DNA from 4 places in the Halomonas sp. HL-93 genome. Region 1 is predicted to be linked to each of the others. Evidence: predicted binding sites of a transcription regulator. Region 1 holds the regulator's gene; each other region holds the start of a gene.
The links. The regulator LexA, encoded in region 1, represses DNA repair genes until DNA is damaged. The targets are predictions, from matches to a motif close to TACTGTNTANNTANACAGTA.
Positions count from the first base shown of each region.

Region 2: a site for LexA is predicted at 1,935-1,954, ahead of GA0071314_RS07185 (PA0069 family radical SAM protein). Genes of this name have one in related genera too.
Region 3: a site for LexA is predicted at 1,624-1,643, ahead of recN (DNA repair protein RecN). Genes of this name have one in related genera too.
Region 4: a site for LexA is predicted at 1,519-1,538, ahead of GA0071314_RS14505 (LexA family protein). Genes of this name have one in related genera too.

Region 1 covers NZ_LT593974.1:1,840,160-1,844,371, forward strand. Annotated here, with positions in the region: gene GA0071314_RS08490 (ribonuclease J) at 1-1,003, opposite strand, end outside; gene purU (formyltetrahydrofolate deformylase) at 1,266-2,120, shown strand; gene lexA (transcriptional repressor LexA) at 2,123-2,785, opposite strand; gene GA0071314_RS08505 (TetR/AcrR family transcriptional regulator) at 3,042-3,719, shown strand; gene GA0071314_RS08510 (L,D-transpeptidase) at 3,697-4,212, shown strand, end outside.
Region 2 covers NZ_LT593974.1:1,579,558-1,583,769, forward strand. Annotated here, with positions in the region: gene GA0071314_RS07175 (heavy metal translocating P-type ATPase) at 1-440, shown strand, start outside; gene GA0071314_RS07180 (winged helix-turn-helix domain-containing protein) at 477-779, opposite strand; gene GA0071314_RS07185 (PA0069 family radical SAM protein) at 819-1,901, opposite strand; gene GA0071314_RS07190 (SDR family oxidoreductase) at 2,073-2,804, shown strand; gene GA0071314_RS07195 (DinB family protein) at 2,873-3,418, shown strand; gene pgi (glucose-6-phosphate isomerase) at 3,553-4,212, opposite strand, start outside.
Region 3 covers NZ_LT593974.1:3,659,699-3,663,910, forward strand. Annotated here, with positions in the region: gene dnaK (molecular chaperone DnaK) at 1-737, opposite strand, end outside; gene grpE (nucleotide exchange factor GrpE) at 858-1,496, opposite strand; gene recN (DNA repair protein RecN) at 1,692-3,365, shown strand; gene fur (ferric iron uptake transcriptional regulator) at 3,490-3,942, opposite strand; gene GA0071314_RS16910 (outer membrane protein assembly factor BamE) at 4,015-4,212, shown strand, end outside.
Region 4 covers NZ_LT593974.1:3,128,897-3,133,108, forward strand. Annotated here, with positions in the region: gene GA0071314_RS14490 (heme ABC transporter permease) at 1-14, opposite strand, end outside; gene ccmB (heme exporter protein CcmB) at 28-726, opposite strand; gene ccmA (cytochrome c biogenesis heme-transporting ATPase CcmA) at 774-1,394, opposite strand; gene GA0071314_RS14505 (LexA family protein) at 1,641-2,015, shown strand; gene GA0071314_RS14510 (IMPACT family protein) at 2,030-2,653, shown strand; gene GA0071314_RS14515 (sodium ion-translocating decarboxylase subunit beta) at 2,743-4,065, opposite strand; gene oadA (sodium-extruding oxaloacetate decarboxylase subunit alpha) at 4,076-4,212, opposite strand, start outside.

The DNA of each region.
Region 1 (4,212 bases):
TGAATTCATCGAAGAGCCGAACGCCAAGTTGTTGCAAACGCTTTTTTAGCTGCTCAATGGGTCGCTCATTCCCGGGAATCGCTTTCGCGGAAAAAATCACGTTGTCGCCTGGCTGTAAATCAACGTGAGGGTGACGGCCCTGAGCAAGCCGTTGAAGCGCAGCACGCGGCTCGCCTTGGCTGCCTGTGGCAATGACGACGACTTCATCGGGGGGGAGGTAACCGAGGTCGTGGGCGGGCACTAACGTCGGAAAATCGTCCAAATAGCCGAGACCGCGGGCGACGCCTACCATGCGTTCCATTGAGCGTCCCATCAAACTAACACGCCGTCCGCACTGATAAGCTGCGCGCCCAATTGCCAACACGCGGGCTAAATTACTGGCGAAGCAGGAAACAATCACTCTGCCTTCGCAGGCGGCGAGCGTTGCGGCAAGTGCTCGGGCGACATCACCTTCGCTGCCCGAGTGGCCTGGCATCGGAGCGTTAGTGGAATCGCCTATCACCAAGTCAACTGGCGCGAGTGCCTTGAACTGTGCTTGATTGATCGGCTCACCGATGATCGGCTCGGGATCAAGCTTCCAGTCCCCGCTATGCAGCACGCGGTAGAGACCTGCCATGACGATCAACGCGCAGCTCTCGGGTATTGAGTGAGGAACCGCCAGATAGCGAAGGATGAAAGGGCCGCTTTGCAAGGCCTCACCGGGCTCGACTACATGGATGGCGGCGCTGCTGAGTTGATGCTCGGCAAATTTGAGACGCAATAAGCCTGCCGCCAGGGGCGTGGCATAAATGGGGCATTGCCAGTGAGGCCAGAGCCAGGCAACTGCGCCAATATGGTCTTCATGCCCGTGGGTGATATACAGCGCTTTAGGCGCGATGCCCAATGCTTTCGGCGTCGCCAGGTTGGGGACTTGGAGCGGAGCGTTGGGTAAATCCTGACGAATCATCATGCCGCAATCCACGGCGATCCAGTGATCCTCGTAGCCATATAGCGTCAGATTCATGCCAATCTCCCCACAACCGCCTAACGGCAAGATGCGCAATGGGGGGCGACGACGGGGACGAATATGAGCGCGCGGTGGATGCATCAGAGTAATAAAGCCTAAAAAATAATTCCTCAACTATACGGTAAGCGGCGGTCGGCTAACAATCATCGCCGTGACAGTCGATGATTGCGGGCGTCGCATTGGGTACACTAGACGTTTGTTGAATGCCCATGGACGGCCATGACAATAGCCGCGTGGTAAACCGTTAAGAGTAATGACTATGTCGCATTTTTATCGTTTAGTGGTGTCCTGCCCAGACCAGGTGGGAATTGTGGCGGAAGTATCGAGTTTTATTGCCGCGCAAGGCGGGTCTATTACTGAGGCTAGTCAGCATTCTGATCTGCAAACCGGGCGTTTTTTTATGCGCTACGAAATATTAGCGGATTCATTGGGTATGTCGGCGGAAGCGTTACGTTCGGCCTTTGAACCTGTGGCTGCGCAGTTTGATATGCAGTGGGCGTTGGTCGATACCCAGAAGCGTCGGCGGGTCGTGTTGATGGTATCGCGAGAATCACATTGTTTGGTTGATTTACTCTACCGCTGGCAGGTAGGTGAGCTTGATTGCGATATTGTTGGCGTGATATCGAATCATGATGATATGCGGTCGTTAACCGAGTGGTACGGTATTCCCTATCACCATGTTCCCGTGGATCCCAAGGATAAACCAGCGGCCTTTGGGCAAGTGCAAGCGCATATTGACCAAGCGCGAGCAGACTGCGTGGTGTTGGCCCGCTATATGCAAATTCTGCCGCCAGCGTTGTGCCAGCGCTATGCGGGGCAGGTGATCAATATCCACCACAGCTTTCTGCCCTCATTTGCCGGTGCCAAGCCGTATCACCAAGCCTATGAGCGCGGTGTAAAGCTAATAGGCGCAACTTGCCATTACGTTACCCAAGAGCTGGATGCGGGACCTATCATTGAGCAAGACATCCACCGGGTCAGTCACTGTCATACACCGACGGCTCTGGTGCGCTTTGGGCGTGACGTGGAAAAAGCCGTGCTAGCACGAGGTCTTCGTTGGCACTTGGAAGACCGCGTGCTGGTGCACGGTAATAAAACCATCGTGTTTAGCTAGCGTTAGCCAAGCGCTTGGCCATTGCCACCGCGGATAACGCCGACGCCCACACCTTCGATTTCGAGTGGCTGGCTACGTAGGTCGATCTCGATCGGGGCAAAGTCGGTGTTTTCCGCGATTAAAGTGACGTGATGGCCTTCGCGTTTAAAACGCTTAACGGTCACTTCATCTTCCAGGCGGGCAACGACAATTTGCCCATCCCGAATGTGCTGGGTACGGTGTACAGCGAGCAGGTCGCCTTCCAGAATGCCGATGTTTTGCATTGAAAGCCCGCGCACACGTAACAAATAGTCCGCTTTGGGCGTGAAGTAGTCGGCGGGTAAGGGGCAGTAGCGGTCAATGTGCTCGGCGGCCAGGATAGGACTGCCTGCCGCGACTTCGCCAATAATAGGTAAACCCGTCGCCTGATCCGTTGCTGATGGTTGGGTATCAAGCGTCTCCTGGGGCTCTTGGTTGGGTAAGCGGATACCGCGGGATGTGTTGCGGATGATGCGTATGACGCCCTTGCGCTCAAGTGCCCGCAAATGCTCTTCTGCCGCATTGGGCGAGCGAAACCCTAGCGCTTTGGCGATTTCGGCCCGGGTAGGCGGATAGCCAAACTCGGCCATGGTTTTGACAATAAAGTCGAAGACATTTTGTTGACGAACAGTTAACGGCCGCGACATACCAGCCTCCAATTGAATAAGTGGGCAAGACAGCGTCTGTTTACCTTTTGGCTATGTGGTTAAGTATACAGTATGTTTCCCTGTCCAGTATATCTTTGAGTTAGTCTGGCTAACAACCTGATGTATAAGGAGATGCGGTTGCGCTACAGGTGCGTCTTTTATCGCCAGGTAAACGTTGAGAGCTATCTAGCGATAACGTAGTATCCTAGTTTGTTTAAAACAGCCGTTTTTATGGACCGTTTTTATGGAGAGCAGCATGGCTCAATCGGATACGGTGACGCGCATTCTAGATACTGCGGAAGTGCTCTTTGCAGAGCGTGGTTTTGCCGAGACGTCCTTACGCAATATTACCAGTAAGGCGCGAGTCAACTTGGCCGCGGTGAATTATCACTTTGGCTCTAAAAAAGCGCTTATTCAGGCGGTATTCGCGCGTTATCTGGATCCGTTTTCGCAGCGTTTTCATAGTGCTCTAGACGATCTTGAAGCTCGCTATGAAGGGCGCGATATTCCCCTTGAGGTGCTGCTCGAAACCATGGCGACAACCGTGCTGACGGTGCCCGCTGAGCGCAATAGCCTAAAAGTCTTTATGCGTTTGCTTGGCCTTGCGTACAGCCAAGCCCAGGGCCATTTGCGCCGCTACATTCAGCAAGAATACGGGGATGTCTTTAGCCGATTCACTGATTTAGTGCGCCGCGCCACTCCTGATTTGCCGGACGCCGAGCGCTTTTGGCGGCTACACTTTATGTTAGGTACCGTCATCTTTACGCTTTCGGGACTGGATGCGCTGCGCGATATTGCTGAAAAGGATTACCACCAGCACGTCACGGTGCGCGACTTGGTTCGCCGCCTTCGACCGGTGGTGGTGGCGGCAATGAACGCGCCGCTACCTGACGAGAAAGACATTGAGAATCATGCAGACACCGTCGCTCATTGAGTTGCCTCCCCGCCAGGCGTTATGGCTCGAAATTGCCATTCAGGCACAGCAGTTACGTGCCTGGCAAGGCGATGTATGTCGCTATGAGTGTAATATTTCCACCGGGCGTGCCGGCGTTGGGTGTCAAGACGGGAGTGGGAAAACGCCTATTGGCTGGCACTATATTCGCGCCGCGATTGGCGGTAATGCCCCGGAAAACGCCGTGTTTAAAGGCCGTCGCTGGACGGGGGAAGTGTTTAACACTGAGATGGCTGCTGAGTTCCCTGAGCGAGATTGGATTCTGACGCGCATTCTATGGCTATGTGGACTTGAATCGGGGTTAAACCGTGGCGGCCTGGTGGATTCGCAGCGTCGTTATATTTATCTGCACGGTACGCCGCCGGATCAACCAATGGGCCAGCCAGCCTCGCATGGTTGTGTGCGTTTGCGTAATGACGACCTCCTTTGGCTCTTTGAACAGGCCCCACCCGGAACGCCTGTCTGGCTTCACGAC
Region 2 (4,212 bases), 260 kb from region 1:
TAGCTCAACAGGTAGGGCTTACGCGTGAAACTTGCTACGCGCAGTGCTCGCCTGAAGCTAAAGCGCGATTATTGCAGGGGTTGCCATCACCGACGCTGTATGTGGGTGACGGCTTAAACGATACCTTGAGCTTGGCCGCGGCAGATGTCGGTATTGCGCCACTCAGCGCCAGCGAGGCAGCCCGAGAGGGAGCTTCAGCCCAGCTAATGACCACAGGTATTGGTGGCGTAGTGAAGTTGCTAAGTATTGCCAAACGCACGCGGCGAATCATGGTTCAGAATCTGTTCTTTTCAGCGTTCTATAATACGCTGGCGCTGGGTCTAGTGTTGATTATGGCCATACCACCGTTGGTGGCGGTACTCGCCATGGCGGCAAGTTCGCTAAGCGTTACGCTCAATGCCGCGCGGCTGGCATGGGCCGAGCCGGAGGGAAGCGCTTAATCCAGCTCAGCCTTGCGCCACCTTATTTATCCTTCTTTATTGCGAATACCCAAGCGCTTGCTTAAGCCGTTCGGCGTGGCTAGCCACCCAGTGAGGGTCAATCGCGCCCCAGTTTTGAATGCGATAGCGGCCAATGTTGTGTCGCTCGCCTTTGTCTTTCTCGAAAACGCACTCTATGTCCAGCTCGGCAAGCGAGGTGATGGTGTCTTGCGCGGTGCGACGAGGCATGCCGGTGGCCTCTATCAGGGTCGGCACGCTGGCAACCCCCTGGTCAATCAAATATGCCACGTAAAGACGGCGGTAAAAACTCGATTTTGTTTTGCTCAGCGGCGCGGACATTTTGCATCCTTCTACACAGTGAAAATGTTGCCTGCCAGTCTAAATGAATAAATCTCCCTGCGCTCGCGGCGGGCGAAAGTCATGGGTGTTCAATCCCTGCTCGGTGCGTGACTGCATGTTCCATTGGCGGCTGGCGCGTTTAAACCGCTGGCCGATCATCTCGGCAAACACCCCTTCACCGCGAAAGCGCTTGCCAAAGCGCGCATCGTAATCTTTCCCGCCCCGGCACTGACGAATCAGACTCATGACCTTTGCCGCCCGCTCTGGGTAGTGGGCTTCCAGCCATGCTTCGAACAACGGGGCGACTTCATGGGGCAGGCGCAACAGCATCCAGGAGGCGGTGCGGGCTCCCGCTCGGCTAGCGGCTTCCAAAATACGCTCGATTTCATGGTCGGTGAGCCCTGGAATAATCGGCGAGATCAGCGTGCCCACGGGGATACCCGCGGTATTCAGTTCGCGGATTACCTTTAAGCGCGCCTGGGGCGACGCCGTACGCGGCTCCAGCGTGCGTTTTAGATTGGCATCCAGGCTGGTAAGGCTGACAAACACCCTCACCAACCGATGCTCAGCCATTTCTGATAGAAGCTCTAAGTCACGCAATATCAAGCTGCTTTTGGTGACGATAGTGACCGGGTGGCGACATGCCAGTAACAGCTCAAGCAGGCGGCGGGTGGTTTGGTGTTTTGCCTCAAGGGGCTGGTAGCAGTCGGTATTGCCCGAAAGGTTGATCGGTCGGCAAACGTAATGGGGATGGCAAAGCTCCTCGGTAAGCCGTTCCACCAACCCGCTGCGGGCAATCAGTTTGGTTTCAAAATCGAGCCCAGGTGACAAATCCCAATAGGCATGAGAAGGGCGCGCGTAGCAATAAACACAGCCATGTTCACAACCGCGATACGGATTCAGCGAGCGGTCAAACGGCAAATCCGGTGAGTTATTCCAGGACAGCGCGCTTTTGCTCACTTCCTCGCGCACCTCGGTGGCGATAGTCGTCGATGATTCCTCCCGCCACCAGCCGTCGTCTTCCACAACGCTGTGGGTGGGAGCAAAACGGTTATGCGGGTCATACGTCGCCCCGCGCCCTTTATAGGGAGATAGCTGGGAAGGGTGGCCAAGAGATGCCATAGGTTCACCTCTTTAATATGGTTTTATATACAGTAGTGGTGAAATAAACAGAAATCAATAGTAAGTAAATTACGTAATCTGGTAGCAGGCTAAAAGGACGCTACCCAAAGAACTATGGTGGGTTTAATGTGCTAGGTGGGTTTGTGACCAGAGAGTCAGCGAGGAGGCGCTATGTCAAAAGTAGTCATTGTGACAGGAGGAAGCCGGGGTATTGGGGCCGCAACGTCAATGTTGCTTGGTGCCCAAGGCTATGCGGTGTGTGTTAACTATCTTGCTAACAGAGAACGAGCGGATAGTGTGGTGGATTCTGTTGTCCGTGATGGTGGCCAAGCCTTTGCCTGTCAAGCGGATGTCAGCAAAGAGGCTGACGTCATCCGTCTGTTTGATGCAGCAGAAGAGCGCTTTGGCAGTGTCACTCACTTGGTCAACAATGCAGGCATACTGTTTACTCAATCCAAGCTAGCGGATATCGACCTTGCGCGCTTTAACCAAGTGCTGAATAGCAACGTGGTCAGCTGCTTTCTGTGTTCGAGAGAAGCCGTGAGACGTTTTCAACAGGGTAGTGCAATCGTCAATGTCTCGTCGCTTGCCTCGCAAACAGGTTCGCCCTTTGAATATGTTGACTACGCTGCATCGAAAGGTGCCATGGACACCCTAACAAAGGGGTTGTCTCGCGAAGTTGCTGGCTCTGGGATTCGGGTTAACGCCGTTCGTCCCGGTTTTATCTACACTGATATGCATGCCGATGGTGGAGAACCAGGGCGGGTTGACCGTTTAGCTCCCCAGATTCCTATGCAGCGTGGCGGTAGCGCCGAAGAAGTGGCTAATACCATCGCTTGGTTGCTCTCGGACGAAGCCTCTTATGTCACGGGATCATTTATTGATGTGGCAGGCGGGCGGTAATGCTGTTCTTCGCCCATATTCAAACGTTCTAAATGGATGCTGCTTTTGATAAGGAAAGGTCTTAACTCATGACACTTCAACAACACTTCGAGCAGTTAGCCACTTATAACCAGTGGATGAACGCTAAACTCTATGATGCCGCCGGTACGCTGAGCGACTCTGAACTGACGGAAGAGCGTGGCGCGTTCTTCGGCTCGATTTTTGGCACACTAAACCACATCGCGGTAGCCGACACGATTTGGCTCAAGCGGTTTGCAACACACGCCTCCTCTTCCGAAAGAACGCTTGAGGTAATGGGGGCACTACCTACGCCAGCTCGTCTTGATCAGACTCTCTTTGATGGCTTGGAGGGGTTGAAAGCGCATCGCCAATGGCTCGATACCGTGATTATTAACTGGGTAGCGGCGCTGACAGACGACGAGTTGAGTACCACGCTGAGTTATCACAACACAAAAGGAGTGGCATCAAAACGGCGCTACTCAAGCCTGGTCGTTCACTTCTTCAATCACCAAACCCATCACCGCGGGCAGACAACAACGCTGCTCTCCCAAGCCGGTGTGGATGTTGGCGTCACCGATCTGCTGGCGTTGATTCCGGAGGAGGTGGAAATATGATGCTTAACCACCTTTTTAACTTTCTAGTTCGTTGATGTTATGTAGCTGACCGTATATAGGGGCTAGGGGCAGGAATAAACGCCTTGGTTTTCTCAAGCCAAGGCGTTCGTTTTTCTCCCGTTTACCAGACTAGCCTAGCGCTTCTTCTTGGCAGGTTTCTTATCGGCAGCGGCTTGGACGCTCTCCTTCTCGTCGCTGCCGCCATCGGGGAAGTGGGCACGTACCAGTTCCAGCAGGCCCTGGGTGGAGGCGTCGAAATCGGCGGCGTTGGTGTCAATGCGCTCGCTGATTTCGCCGGCGATACGCTTGCCAAGCTGCACGCCCCATTGATCGAAGGAGTTGATGTTCCAGATCACCCCTTGCACGAACACTTTGTGCTCGTATAGCGCGATCAACGCTCCCAGGTTTTTCGGCGTTAGCTCATCCAGCAGTAGGGTGCTGGAAGGGCGATTGCCGGGGCAACTGTAGGGGTCGTGCTGGCTGAGTTCTTTACTATCGCCCTGACTACCTTCCATAAAGGCGTTGGCCTGGGCGAGCATGTTGGTCAGCAGAGCGAAATGATGGTCTTCCACGCCCGGCTCGGGCTTGAGCGAGGCGATAAAGTCGATGGGCACATAGCGGGTGCCCTGGTGCAGTAGCTGGAAGAAGGCGTGCTGACCGTTGGAGCCGGTTTGGCCCCACACAATCGGGCCGGTTTTGTAGTTCACCGGGTGGCCGAAGATATCCACCGACTTGCCGTTGGATTCCATATCCAACTGCTGCAGGAATGAGGGTAACTGGTGCAGGGCCTGGTC
Region 3 (4,212 bases), 1.8 Mb from region 1:
GACTTGAACTGGTCAACCAGATAGTTAATCAACGCCAGGTCAAAGTCTTCGCCGCCCAGGAAAGTGTCGCCATTGGTTGCCAGCACTTCAAACTGGGTTTCGCCGTCAACATCGGCGACTTCGATGATCGAAATATCGAAGGTACCGCCGCCCAGGTCGTAGACCGCGATGGTTTTATCGCCGCGAGACTTGTCCATACCGTAGGCGAGCGCTGCTGCGGTCGGCTCGTTGATGATGCGCTTAACATCCAAACCAGCGATGCGACCCGCATCCTTGGTAGCCTGACGCTGGCTGTCGTTGAAGTAAGCCGGTACCGTAATGACCGCCTCGGTAACAGTTTCGCCGAGGTAATCTTCCGCCGTCTTCTTCATTTTCTTAAGCACTTCCGCGCTGACCTGCGGCGGCGCCATTTTTTTACCTTTCACTTCTACCCAAGCGTCACCGTTATCCGCTTCGGTAATTTTGTAAGGCACCATTTTAATGTCTTTTTGTACGACATCGTCTTTAAAACGACGGCCGATTAGACGCTTGATGGCATATAGCGTGTTTTCTGGGTTGGTGACCGCTTGGCGCTTGGCTGCCTGGCCAACGAGCGTTTCACCGTCGTCGGTGTAAGCGATGATAGACGGTGTGGTACGGCCGCCTTCCGCATTTTCAATGACTTTTGCACTGTCACCATCGAGCACCGATACACAAGAGTTGGTGGTGCCCAAATCAATACCAATAATGCGTCCCATAATAAGAACCTCGAATCTGGTTGTTTCAATACGTCAAACTGATTGCGGGTATCCCGCGGGGTTGCCCTTTATTTGGGGGCCACCTGAGACTTTTCAAGGCTTTTTTATGCCTTATCTGCCTTATGACTCACTCGCTTTCTGACTAACGACTACCATCGCTGGGCGTACAAGACGTCCATTCAATGAGTAGCCTTTTTGCATTACCTCCATGACGGTGTTGGGCTCGAGCTCAGGATTCGGCACCATCGCCATGGCTTCATGAACTTGCGGGTCGAAGGGTTCGCCTTGGGGCTCAATGCTTTCGACACCAAACTTGTTCAGCACATCAAGCTGCATCTTCAGTGTCATTGAGACGCCTTCTCGATGAACGTCTGAGGCGTCTTCCTGCATGGATTCGAGCGCTTTTTCCAGGCTGTCGACGACCGGCAACAGGTCTTTAACAAACTTTTCCAAGGCAAATTTGCGCGCCTTTTCGGCTTCAAGCTCCGCTCGACGACGCACGTTTTGCGCTTCAGCGGCCGCTCTTAGCGATTGGTCGTTGGCTTCTGCCAGACGTTGCTCCAGGTCTTGTACCTGAGCGGCCAGGGCATCTGCTTCGGAGCCGTCATCGACGCTATCAACAATCGCTTCTTCGTCATTAATCAAGCCTTCCAGCTCGCCTTCAACCAAGCGATCTTCCGCCTCTTGCTCCGGGGTTTCTGCTTCTTGCTCGTGGCGAGCCAGCTCGTCATCTAGTGGCGTTTGCGGTTCTTTTGCCATGCCTTGCTCCTGCAACGTTCGGGGGCTAGTCAAAAGCCCGATAGTAAGTAGCGATATAAATTGGCTATGCACGGTATATGGGGACCATAAAAGCCATCTCAAGTGGGCATTGAAGCGCGGTTTCGACTACTGTATAAAACAACAATACTCAGGCGCGCATGCCGCGCCCGTTCCGCTGTGCCTCAGGAGGGCCTTATGCTGACTCAGCTTGCTATTCGAGATTACGCGATCGTTGAGCATCTAGAGCTCGACCTGACGCATGGCATGACCGCCATTACCGGCGAAACCGGGGCGGGTAAATCAATTTTATTGGGAGCATTGGGCCTTTGCTTGGGTGAGCGCGCCGATGCCGGCAGTGTGCGCCACGGCAGTGAGCGCACAGACCTATCGGCGCGATTCGATATTCAGCACTTGCCCGCTGCCATCGAGTGGCTGAGTAGCCGGGAACTCCCCTGCGACGAGTGCTTGTTGCGGCGCGTGGTAACCGCAAGTGGACGCTCCAAGGCCTGGATCAATGGACAGCCGGCCACGATCAGCGACCTAAAATCGCTGGGTGAACGGCTGGTACAGATTCACGGCCAGCATGCCCACCAAGCGTTAATGCGTGAAGAAACTCACCTCGCGCTGCTCGATGATTATGCGGGACTTCGCGAGGCGGCACAGCAGCTTGCCGCGACGTATCACGACTGGCGCAGCACCAACCGGCGCCTTAAACAGCGCAAGGAAGCCGGCAGCGAAGTGGAAGCCAAACGACAACTGCTGCGTTATCAGGTAGAAGAACTCGACCAGCTGGGGCTTGCGGAAGGCGAATTGGAAACACTGGAAAACGAGCAGCACACGCTGGCCCACGCCGACGAAACCTTACGTGAAACACAATTTGCCGCCGACTGCTGCGCCAGCGATGAAGGCGGCGCCCTGTCGCTGCTTAACCAAGCTTATACGCATTTAAGCGCCTTACCAGGGAGCGACAAAGGTACGCTGGCCAATACCCTCGCCATGCTCAGCGATGCGCGCATTCAGATTGAAGAAGCGGCCAGCGAACTCAACCATTTCGCCAGCACCACCGAGCTCGACCCGGAACGCTTGGCTTGGGTGGAGCAGCGCTTGGCTGATGTTCACCGTATCGCCCGCAAACACCATGTCGCACCGGATGAGGTCTGTGCACTGCACGCTGAGCTGACTCGCGAAGTTGCTGAGTTGGACAACAGCGATAACGATATTGAAACCCTGAGCGCCCAGCTCGCCAACTACCGTGAGCGCTATCGCGGCGAGGCCAAACGGCTAAGCGAAGCACGCCAAAAAGCGGCTGTGCAATTGGGTAAAGAAGTTCAGCAGCAGCTTACCTTTCTGGCCATGGGCAAGGCGCGCTTCGAAGTTGCCGTCACCCCACGCGACACACCGGCAGCGGAAGGCCTCGACCATGTCCACTTTTTAATCAGCGCTAACCCCGGCCAACCCGCCAGACCGCTCACCAAGGTGGCGTCAGGCGGTGAGCTTTCGCGCATTAGCTTGGCCATACAGGTCGTCGCCGCGTCTCACTCGACCATTCCAAGCCTGGTGTTTGATGAAGTCGACGTGGGAGTGTCCGGCGCCACCGCGGAAATCGTTGGCCAACTGCTGCGCAAGCTCGGCGAAAACGGTCAGGTAATGACCGTCACTCACCTGCCCCAGGTGGCCGCACAGGCTCACCAACATCTACACATTGAAAAACGCGCTAAGCGCGATACGACCCTGACGCAGATGGCCCTTCTCGATGAACAGGGTCGTGTGAGCGAACTCGCCCGCATGCTGGGCGGCGTCACGCTCTCTGACCAAACCCTTGCCCACGCACGTGAAATGCTCAACGCAAGCCAACGCAAACCGCATTAACAACGCGCCTCGCGCGCCCTTGGCTATTATCGAACGCTCCACAGAAACGCCCCCGGGCCGCCTAGCATTTCAGCTAGGCAGCCCAGAGGCGATGGGCAGGACAGCAGAGGCTTTGGCGTGCGCCCTACTTTTTGTTAGTAGGTCCACTGTCTTGGCGCGTGACGTCCGATCCACGAGGGCGAACGTACAACACCAAGGCATGGTCCACTAATTCGTAGCCGTGCTCTTCAGCGATTTCTTGTTGACGACGCTCAATGATTTCGTCGACGAATTCGACGATTTCACCGCTTTCTAAACACACCATGTGGTCATGGTGGTCTTCTTGCGTCATCTCAAATACCGCATGACCGCCATCGAAATTGTGACGAATGACGAGGCCAGCCGACTCAAACTGGGTCAGTACACGGTAAACAGTTGCCAGTCCCACATCTTCGCCCGCATCTATCAGTGTTTTATACACTTCTTCTGCGCTAAGGTGGTGCTGACCCGAAGCAGTTTCGAGAATCTGCAGGATTTTGACACGCGGCAGGGTCACTTTCAGCCCGGCTTTACGTAATTCATGGTTCTTATCGGCCATGGTTGCTCTTCGCAGTAACAGGTTAGGTCGGGTATGATCGACCGAAACCACGATAGTGAAGAATAGGCTCAAATGCAAAAATTGACTCGAATCATCACGCTCTCCGTCTCCATTGCCGTTATCAGCGGCTGTAGTTACGTTGGCGTGTACAAACGCGACATCCCGCAAGGCAACCTGGTCACTGAGGAAATGGTCGACCAACTGCAACCGGGAATGACCCAGGAACAAGTCACCTATGTCATGGGACGCCCGCTGCTCGAAGCACCCTTC
Region 4 (4,212 bases), 1.3 Mb from region 1:
ATCAAGCCCCACATATAGTGCCCATCCCTACCCGTTTATACTGATACGCAACGACGCGGCGATGGCCCAGGGAGCAAACATCAGCGCCGCGGCCAGTAACGCGCCAAGCATCGCCAAGTGGGGCAACACGGCGTCGCCCAAAATGGCGGCTTGAACCGCCCCCGTCCCAAAAATCAGCACCGGAATATACAGCGGCAATACCAGTAGCGAGAGTAGCACGCTACCTCGGGGCAAACCGACGGTTAACGCCGCGCCAATGCCCCCAATAAGGCTCAAGCTGGCACTCCCCAACGCTAACGACACCATCAACACCCCAATGCCATGCAATGGCAGCGCTAGCATGATGCCCAGTAGGGGCGACACGAGGGCCAAAGGCAAACCACTCAATAGCCAATGGGCAGCAACTTTGGCAACGCTTAACGCCGCCAACGGCTGAGGAGCAAGCATCATTTGCTCCAGGCTGCCGTCGTCGAAGTCGCTACGGAAAAGGCTATCCAACGACAGCAATGTGGCGAGCAGCGCCGTGACCCATAAAAGCCCAGGCGCCATGACGGCCAGCAGCTCCGCCTCGGGGGAAATACCTATTGGAAATAAGCTAACGGCCAAGGCATAGAATACCAACGGGTTCAGAACATCCCCCCGGCGTCGCCACATGCGGTTAAGGTCACGCATCAAAGTGGCGCTAAGCGCTATGCGGAGGTGATGCTTAGCGACTGGCTCGGTCAGTACCGCAACACGCTGCGTGGTTTCTAAAGGCGGCAATACAGGCTCCTTTACCCCAACGAAATATGACATAGCGGGTGGGCAATTTTAAGTACGTGGTGGGTCGTTATCACCACGGCTCCCCCAGCCTTAGCGTGCGCTACCAACTGCGCTTCCAGGGTCTCGACACCATCATGGTCAATGGCCGTAAACGGCTCATCCAGTACCCACAGGGCTCGCGGCGTGAGGCTTAACCGTGCCAGGGCCACACGACGCTGCTGGCCTGCTGATAAATGCCCGGCGGGGACATCTTCCATGCCATCCAGCCCCATCGCCGACAAGGCCGCTTCACGCTGCGCCTCGCTGCCGCGCTCACCATGCAACGCCTGGTACCAGGCTAAGTTTTCCAGCGGCGTTAGCGCCATGCTTACACCAAGCGAGTGACCAAGGTAAAGCAAGTTGGCGGCAAAGTGCTCGCGTACTTGTTTAAGCGGCTGACCCTGCCAGTGGAGTGACCCGGAAAACTCATTGAACTGCCCGGACAGCATTTTTAATAGCGTGGTTTTGCCACTGCCATTGGGGCCAGCCACATGCCATATGTCACCGTGTTTGACGTCAATATCCAGCCCTTGAAAAAGCCAGCGATCATCGCGCTCACAGCCTAGCTGACGGCCTTGCAAACACAGCGTCAAGCGTCACCCCACGTAAGTTTATTTTGGCTCGAACTCTACACCTAAAGCCATTCCATCGCTAGTCGACCGCGGCTGCATTACGCATGCGACCAAGGTCGTCAAACATCTCGACAATTATTTCTGGCACTGTATGCAAAAACAGGTTTATACTGACCAAACACTGTATGAAAAAACATGTATAACCTATAAACGTATTGTGTCTACCGATAGCTTGCCTAGGGATAGGGCGCTGATTTGGAGAAAGCCATGAACATGTCGATGAACGCCTCATTGCCGACGATTCGCCCAACGCCCCGCCCTTATACCATTCCGCCATCGACCGCGCGGATGACACGCCGCAACACCTACACATTAAAGGTGCGAGGCAACCGCATGTCAGACTGCAACCTGTTTGATGGCGATGTTATCGTCATTCGTCGCTATCAGCATGACAGCCAGGACGAAACCGTTATTGCTGAAATCAATCAGCAAACGCTTGCCCTCAAACAGCTATCCATCAGCCGAGCGGGTGTGCGCCTGTTGCTCGACGACGCGCAGCACCCCGAAGTGTTTTTGCATAATCGTGATATTCAGGTACTTGGCATGTTCATGGGAATTGAGCATCATCCCGTGACACACTAAACGCCGGGATATACATGCGCTATCGCGTCCCCCAACTACCTCCAGGCACTTGGCACATTAACGAGATTGAGATTGAAAAAAGCCGCTTTATCGCCTGGGTCGCCCACACCCCTGACCTTGACGCCGTCAATGCTCTGACAACGGCGGCCAAACAGGCCCACCCCAGCGCTAGTCACCACTGCCTGGCTTATATCGCGGCCGCCCCGGGCGAGCAGCAACGCATTGGCTTCTCCGATGACGGTGAGCCCGGCGGTACCGCGGGCCGCCCCATGTACCAAGCGCTTCAAGGTAGTCAACTGGGTGAAATCGGTAGTGTCGTCATTCGCTACTTTGGCGGTACCAAACTAGGCACGGGTGGACTGGCGCGCGCCTACTCCCAGGCAGTGAATCATGCCCTGGCCTCGCTTCCCACACAGGAAATCGTCGAGCGAAATCACTACCTGGTCCGTTTTGCCTTTGCCGACGAGTCGTTAGCCCGCGCGTGGTGTGACGAACAGGCCATCCCAGTGGTTAATGCCGACTATGATGGGAATGGTGTCGCGCTGACGATCGGCTGGCCCAGTGACCACGCACTTGATCTTAGCCCGCTGGAAAGCCGCCTCAAGCAGTCCCTTAGCGCGCAGACGATCTCACTATAAGCAAAAAAACGGCCGCCCCTCTTCAGGGGCGGCCGATTGCGTGGCTATCGAGGCGTTTTAGCCCAATTGTTGGTCAGCCCCAGCACTGGTTAACCTAAGTACTTGATCATCACACCCGCAGCCACCGCCGAGCCGATCACCCCGGCCACATTGGGACCCATGGCGTGCATCAGCAGGAAGTTATGCGGGTTGGACTCGAGCCCCACCTTGTTGGCCACGCGTGCCGCCATCGGCACCGCCGAGACCCCCGCCGCACCAATCAGCGGGTTGATCGGCATTTTACTCACCAGGTTCATTAGCTTGGCCATCAACACCCCGGCCGAGGTGCCGATCCCGAAGGCCACGATCCCCAGCGCCATGATGCCGAGCGTTTCAAGCGACAGGAAGCTTTCAGCCATGAGCTTGGAGCCCACGGCAAGGCCCAGCACGATCGTCACGGTATTTATCAGCGCGTTTTGCGCCGTGTCGCTTAGCCGCTCGACCACGCCACATTCGCGCATCAGGTTACCAAAGCAGAACATCCCCAACAGCGGCGCCGCATCGGGCAGAAACAGCGCCACCAGGATCAACAGCAGCAGCGGAAAGACGATCTTCTCGAGCTTCGACACCGGGCGCAGCTGCGTCATGGTGATTTCGCGCTCTTTCCTGGATGTCAGAAGGCGCATGATCGGCGGCTGGATCAACGGCACCAGCGCCATGTAGGCGTAAGCGGCCACGGCAATCGCACCCAGCAGTTCAGGCGCCAGCATGCTCGCAACGTAGATCGAGGTCGGGCCATCCGCGCCGCCGATAATACCGATGGCAGCGGCCTGGTTGAGCGAGAAGTCCATCCACCCCATCGACGACAGCAGCACGGCGCCGAACAGCGTGGCAAAAATGCCGAACTGCGCGGCGGCGCCCAGGAACAGCGTGCGCGGGTTGGCCAGCAGCGGGCCAAAGTCGGTCATCGCGCCGACGCCCATGAAGATGATCAGCGGGGCAATGCCGGAGGTAATAGCCACGGTGTAGAACACGTACAGCAGACCGTCGCCATAACCCGAGCCTTTGGCCACGGTTTCCGCTGTGGCAATCTGCTCCACCGAGGCCTCGTCAGCTATCATCTGCTGAATCGACGTGCGCCAGCTGTCGACGCTCGCCTGGCTATCCAGGCTGCCGCCAAGCGCCGAGGCCAACTGCTCCAACAGTGCGGGCCGGCCGACCTCGATCGCCTGATCAAGCGCCGATAGCGCCAACCCCGCCTCAGGAATGTTGGCGAGAATGCCGCCAAAGCCGATTGGCACCAACAACAGTGGCTCAAACTTCTTGTAGATGGCGAGGTAGAGCAGCAATAGTCCCACTGCAACCATCACGACTTGGCCAAGCTCAAGGTTATAAAGCCCGGAGCCTTCCCATAAGGTAATTAGTTTATCCATGCGGGAGTCCTTAGAGTTCGATCAGCGTATCGCCGACGGCAACGCTGTCGCCCTCACTGACGCTCACGGCCGAAACGGTCCCGGCACTGCTGGCGCGCACTTCGGTTTCCATTTTCATCGCTTCAAGGATAATCACCACGTCGCCCT